Linked DNA regions of Phreatobacter stygius. Each later gene encodes a partner of the first gene's protein in a complex. Links are inferred from orthologs where the notes say so. Each region holds a gene or a part of one and is shown on either strand. Other genes may lie near its edges. The genes, in order: ccmE and ccmB.

Evidence for each region.
Region 2: the proteins of ccmE (region 1) and ccmB are in contact, whole or in part, in a solved structure (PDB 8CE8), measured with the Escherichia coli proteins. The link is inferred for Phreatobacter stygius from one-to-one orthologs.

What each region holds. Positions count from the first base shown.
Region 1 is NZ_CP039690.1:4,537,439-4,540,586, reverse strand. What follows is about bases 312-3,148. They hold ccmE (cytochrome c maturation protein CcmE), read right to left. Parts: upstream 2,052-3,148; coding sequence 1,572-2,051; downstream 312-1,571. Other genes in these bases: ccmI (c-type cytochrome biogenesis protein CcmI), read right to left, coding at 2,057-3,127; E8M01_RS21355 (heme lyase CcmF/NrfE family subunit), read right to left, coding at 312-1,569. In the rest of the region: more of E8M01_RS21355, read right to left, coding at 1-311. UniProt on the Escherichia coli protein: Heme chaperone required for the biogenesis of c-type cytochromes. Transiently binds heme delivered by CcmC and transfers the heme to apo-cytochromes in a process facilitated by CcmF and CcmH.
Region 2 is NZ_CP039690.1:2,285,126-2,288,346, reverse strand. What follows is about bases 233-3,142. They hold ccmB (heme exporter protein CcmB), read right to left. Parts: upstream 2,069-3,142; coding sequence 1,397-2,068; downstream 233-1,396. Other genes in these bases: acnA (aconitate hydratase AcnA), read left to right, coding at 2,865-3,142; ccmA (heme ABC exporter ATP-binding protein CcmA), read right to left, coding at 2,065-2,673; E8M01_RS10450 (hypothetical protein), read right to left, coding at 934-1,284; E8M01_RS10455 (glutathione S-transferase family protein), read left to right, coding at 318-926. In the rest of the region: E8M01_RS10460 (J domain-containing protein), read right to left, coding at 1-122; more of acnA, read left to right, coding at 3,143-3,221. UniProt on the Escherichia coli protein: Required for the export of heme to the periplasm for the biogenesis of c-type cytochromes.

The DNA.
Region 1 (3,148 bases):
CTGGACGATCAGTTCCTGCCGGTAGGCGGTCTCGCCGACGATGCCGATGAGCATGACGCCGACACCGGCATGGGCGAAGGCCGTGCCCCAGGCCGAGCGCGGCAACCCCTTGGCCCGCGACCAGACGGTTGCCGCCGGGGCGCGGAACAGCTGGATCCGCTCGGCGACCTCGATCAGCGACCCCGCGATGATGTAGCAGGCAAGGCCAATGACGACCGGCGCCAGGACCGGTCCACCCGAGGTCGTGGCATAGGCGGCCAGCATGGCGGCGACGCCAAGCCCGAGAGCCCAGGTCAAGCGCTGGGCGACGCCATAGAGATCACCACGCTTCCAGGCCAGGAACGGGCCGAACACCATGACCACCAGCAGCGGCACCATCAGCGGGCCGAAGGTCCAGTTGAAGAACGGCGGACCGACCGAAATCTTGGCGCCGGTGAGCGCCTCCAGCGCCAGCGGATAGAGCGTGCCGACAAAGACCGCGGCGCAGGCGGCGGTGAGGAACAGGTTGTTCAGCACCAGCGCGCCCTCGCGCGACACCGGCGCGAAGATGCCGCCCTGTTTCAGCATGGGCGCCCGCCAGGCATAAAGCGCCAGCGAGCCGCCAATGAACACGACCAGGATGGCGAGAATGAACACCCCGCGCTCGGGGTCGACGGCAAAGGCGTGAACCGAGGTCAGCACGCCCGAGCGCACCAGGAAGGTGCCGAGCAGCGACAGCGAGAAGGTCAGGATGGCAAGCAGCACGGTCCAGACCTTCAAGGCCTCGCGCTTTTCCATGACGATCGCCGAATGCAGCAGCGCCGTGCCGGCGAGCCAAGGCATCAGCGAGGCATTCTCGACCGGATCCCAGAACCACCAGCCACCCCAGCCGAGCTCGTAATAGGCCCAGAACGAGCCCATCGAGATACCGGCGGTCAGGAACATCCAGGCGGTCAGCGCCCAGGGCCTGACCCAGCGCGCCCAGGCGGCGTCGATCTTGCCGTCGATGAGTGCTGCCACGGCAAAGGCAAACGACATGGAGAAGCCGACATAACCGACATAGAGCAGCGGCGGATGGATCGCCAGTCCCGGGTCCTGCAGCAGCGGATTGAGATCGCGGCCTTCGAAGGGCGCCGGCGAGAGCCTGGTGAACGGGTTGGAGGTCTTCAGGATGAACAGCAGGAAAGCCACGGTGATCCAGCTCTGCACCGCCAGCACATTGGCCTTCAGGCTGAGCGGCAGGTTGCGGCCAAAGGCCGCCACCAAGGCCGAAAACAGCGCCAGGATCAGCACCCAGAGCAGCATCGAGCCCTCGTGGTTCCCCCAGACACCGGAGATCCGATAGATCAGCGGCTTGGCCGAATGGCTGTTGAGGAAAACGTTCTCGACCGAAAAATCCGAGACCAGATAGGCCTGTGTCAGGACCGCGAAGGCGAGTGCGACAAAAGCGAACTGGCCGAGCGCCACCGGCCCGGCGGTGCCCATCAGCACGGCGTCGGCCTGCTTCGCCCCCCAGATCGGCACGACCGATTGGATCAGTGCCAGGGCGAGCGCGAGAACCAGGGCATAATGACCGATTTCCGGAGACATGGTCACCTCGTGCCGGTTTCACGCGCCGCGTTGCGGCCAGGTACCGGATCGCCGGGCCGCCAAAGCCCCTGCTGGCGCAGGCTGTCGGCGACCTCCTTCGGCATGTAGTTTTCATCGTGGCGGGCCAGCACGCTGTCGGCGCGGAACTGCCGGTCGGGCGCGACCAGGCCCTCGACGACCACGCCCTGACCCTCGCGGAACAGGTCGGGCAGCACGCCGGTATAGGCGACGGGCACCGAATTCCGACCGTCGGTGACGCTGAAGCGCACCTGCATGTGCTCGCCGCGCTGCACCGAACCGGTCTCGACCAGGCCGCCGAGCCGGATGCGCTGGCCCGGCTGGATCGCCCGCTCGACCACGTCGGTCGGCGAATTGAACAGGGTGATCGACCCGGACAGCGCGTAGAGCACCAGGCTGGCGGCGATGCCCAGCACGCCGAGCGCGAGGCCGATCAGGGTCAGACGGCGCTGCTTGCGGGTCATGTCGATCAGCCTCCGAGGCCCAGTTCGCGGACCAGCGCATCGAGGCGCGTGAGTTTCTCGGCCTCGGCCAGGAAATGGCGGCGGGCGTCGGACGCCGCCTGGCGCGCCTTGGGCGTGTCGCCCAGCACGGCATAGGAGCGGACGAGCCTGAGCCAGCCATCGAAATCGCTGCCGTCGGCGGCGAGCCGCGCGGCCAGCCCGTCGACCATGCCGCGGATATCCGAGGCGGTCGGGGTGGCTGGCGCCGGTGGCGGCGTGCCGCCAAGCCGGACGATCTCGCCCTGGATCGTGCCGAGCCAGGGCGCGCCGGGCGGCGCCGCTTCGGCGAGCCGGGTCCAGACCGCGCGCGCGTCGTCGGGCTTGCCGTCCTGCTCGGCGGCGAGCCCGGCGAAATAGCTGGCCTTCGGATGGTTCGGTTCGAGCGCCATGGCGCGCTGAAAGCCGGCCTTGGCCTCGGCCGTCACCTGCCCCTGTGCCGCGAGCACCCGGGCCTCGGCGAGGTCGGCCTCGCGATCGGCGGTCGCGCCCAGAAGGCGCAGCGCATTGGCCCGCGCCTTGATCGCATCGGCGCCGCGCCCGAGCCGGACATAGATGGGCGCGAGGATCTCCCAGCCGCGGCCATCCTCGGGATTGGCGGCCAGATGCGCCTCGACGCGGCCGATCAGCGTCGCGAGGTCGCGCTCGGCCGGGGTCTGCCGATCTCGCCCGGCGAGCGGCTGGCCCGGATAATCCGGCTGGCCGCGCGAGCCATAGATACCGGCGGCGACCAGCGGCACGACGACGATCGCGGCAATCGCCGTGATCCGCCGGCGCCTGAGCGAGGAATCCGGCGCCGGACGAGCCTGGTCGGCGGCGGCGATCAGCCGGCGCGACACTTCGATGCGGGCGGCTTCGGCCTCGAGCTCGCCGATCAAGCCCGCCTGGCGATCACGGCCGATCTCGGCCAATTGATCCTTGTAGACGGCCAGATCCGAGCCGGAAGCCCGGGTCGCTGCCTCGCGCGAGCGCGCGAGCGGCACCAGCACCGCGAAAATCGCGGCGGCCGTCATGATCGCAAAAATCAACCAGACCGTCATGGACCCATCCATGCCGCAGAC
Region 2 (3,221 bases), 2.3 Mb from region 1 along the record:
TGGGTCGCCTCGCAGGCACAGCCTTTGAACCCGCAGACGCGCATGCCCGGACGCGCCTTGGCACGGCGGTCGTCCTCTGGCTTGACGCGGATGCTGTCGAAATAGGGTGATGCGATTTTCATGAGGTTCAGCTTCGAAGCGGACTGCCAATTATGGAGATGCTGCGTTAACGCGGCAAGACGAACCGGCGCGGGGGCGACCCGGTGACGGATTTTGACGGTTCCGGCCCAGCCGGTCTGACGCGCGGTCTGCTTGACCGGCGCCAAACCGCCTGCGCAGGTTCGACCACTCCATGAAGAGTGCCCGGGGAATTCAGCATGCCGCTCGTCCTGCGTTCATCGCCGCCGTCGCCGTTCGGGCGCAAGATCAAACTTGCGCTCGCCCATCTGGACCTGGCCGACCGGGTAACGGTCGAGTTGGCCGATACGATGGATGGCGGCGATGCGCTGCGCCTGCAGAACCCGCTGGGCAAGATCCCGGCGCTGATCCTGGAGGACGGCACGACGATCTATGACAGCCGCGTCATCCTCGAATATCTGGATATCGAAGCCGGCGGAAACAAGATCATTCCGGCCGATCCGAAGCTGCGCATCCCGGCCTTGACGCTGCAGGCGCTCGCCGACGGCATTCTCGATGCCGGCATTCTGCTGCGCTACGAGGCCATGTTCCGCTCCGAGGACCGCCGCGAACCGCGCTGGCTCGATCATCAGCACGGCAAGGTGGCGCGCGGCCTGGCCGCGCTGGAGGCGATGCCGCCGGCGCTCGATGTGACGGTCGGCACGATCGCGCTGGCCTGCGCGCTGGGCTATCAGGACATCCGCTTTCAGGGGGCCTGGCGGGCCAACCATCCGAACCTGGTCGGCTGGCTTGACGCCTTCATCCGGCAGATGCCGGAAGCCTGGGAAAGGACCAAGCCGGTCCTGTAAGGGCTTGTCAGCCGGCCTGGGCGAAGGTGCAGTCGACCACGGTATTGGTGAGCTGACGCACGCGCCGGCGGCGGTCGACATTCTCGCAGAACGGCGCGGCATTGGCGCCGCCTGCGACGGTGCCGTCACAGGACATGGAATCGGTGCCACCGTTCAGCTTCTGGAACGTGCAGGTGACCTGACAGATCATCGGCCGCGATGAATTGTTGGTGGCGGTGACGCGGATGCGGGCGCCGCGCTCGGCCGTGGCGCAAAAGGCGGTGGTTTCCGGTTGTGGCGGCGGGCTGACCACCTGTTCCGGTGCGCTGGCGCAGCCGGACAGGGCCAAGACTGCGAAAACCAAGACTGCACGTCGCATGGCGGCCTCCTGTCGGGACAGGCCGGGCGAATGTCGCGTGCGGATACGGCGATAGCAAGGCACGTACACGCAGCGCGCGCATGCAGCGCGCCGTTTCGCTTGCGAATGCCGGTCACTCCAATCCGGATTTCAGCGCCGCCGCGGCGGCCACCGGCCCGAGCACCAGGCTTGCCAGCGACAGCCCGACCAGCACCATGAAGGGCGCACCGAACGGTACCGGACCGGCGATCGCGGCGCTGGTGGCGGCAACCCCGAAGATCAGCACCGGAATGGTCAGTGGCAGGATCAGGATCGCCATCAACAGGCCGCCGCGGCGCAGGCTGACGGCAAGTGCCGCGCCGATGGTGCCGAGGCCGGTCAGCGCCGGGGTGCCGGCCAACAGGGTCAGCGCCACCGCGCCCATGGCGTCCGGCGGCACGTTCATCAAGAGCCCGAGGACGGGCGCCGCCACGACCAAGGGCAGGCCGGTGGCGAGCCAATGGGCCGCCGCCTTGGCCATGACCACCAGGGCGAGCGGCGTCTCGGCCATCATCAGGAGATCCATCGAGCCGTCATCGGCGTCGGCCTGGAACAGGCGGTCGAGACCGAGCAAGGTTGCCAGCAGGGCGCCGATCCAGAGGATCGCAGGGCCGATGCGGCCAAGCAGGATCATGTCCGGCCCGACCCCGAAGGGCACGATGGTGACCACCGCGAGGAAGAATACGACACCGATCATGGCGCCGCCGCCGACCCGGGTGGCAAGCTTCAGGTCGCGCTGGAACAGGGCTTTGAGCGGCGAGCTCATCCGGGCTCTCCGATCCTGAGTTCGCGTGCCGGGATGCCGAGCGGCCCATGGGTTGCGGCGAGGATCAGGCCGCCGCCGGCCAGATGCTCGGCCATGATCTCGGCCAGCACCTGCTGGCTCGCCTGGTCGAGCGCGGCGGTCGGCTCGTCGAGCAGCCAGATCGGCCGCCTGACGCTGATCAGGCGGGCCAGCGCCAGGCGGCGGCGCTGGCCCGCCGAAAGGTAGCTGGCGGGCAGATCGGCGAGGTGATCGAGGCCAAGGCGGCCGAGCGCCGCGCCGCTTGTATCGCCGGGCTTGCCGCTTCCCAGAAAGGCGGTCCAGAAAGCCAGGTTCTCAGCAACCGTCAGGGCGCCCTTGAAAGCGTCCTGGTGGCCGCAATAATGCGCCTGTTCACCGATCGGCGCTTCCGGGTCGCCGCCTTCGAAGCGGAGCTCGCCCGCCTCTATGCGCACCAGACCTGCAATCAGACGCAACAGGCTCGACTTGCCGGCGCCATTGCGGCCGACGACCTGGATTGCCTCTCCGGCCGGGACTTCAAAGCTCAAATCCCGGAAAACGATCCGGCCGCCGCGCTGGCAGGTGAGGGCATCGGCATTGAGACGCATCATGCTGCGTTCTTACGCGACGAAAGAGTGAGCGGCGAGAGCGCGATGATTGCTTCTAACCATATGGCGGGTTGATTGGAATCCCTCTATAACGCCCGCGATTGGTCGCCGCGCCCGCTTGGGTTCCTTGAGACTACGCCCGAAGCTTCGGACGCGATGTCGGCCTTCCTGGATGAAGGGATCCTCGCCTCATGTCGCTCGACAGCTTCAAAGCCCGCAAGACACTCAAGGTCGGCACCAAGAGCTACGCCTACTACAGTCTGAAGGATGCGGAGAAGAACGGGCTCAAGGGCATTTCAGCGCTTCCCTTCTCGATGAAGGTGCTGCTCGAGAACCTGTTGCGCGCCGAAGACGGCCGCTCGGTCACCAAGGCCGATATCGAGGCGGTCGCGGCCTGGCTGAAGGACAAGGGCAAGGCCGGCAAGGAGATCGCCTTCCGTCCGGCACGTGTGCTGATGCAGGACTTCACCGGCGTCCCGGCGGTGGTCGACCTTGCCGCCATGCGCGATGCGATGAAGTCGCTCGGCGGCGACCCGCAGAAGATCAAC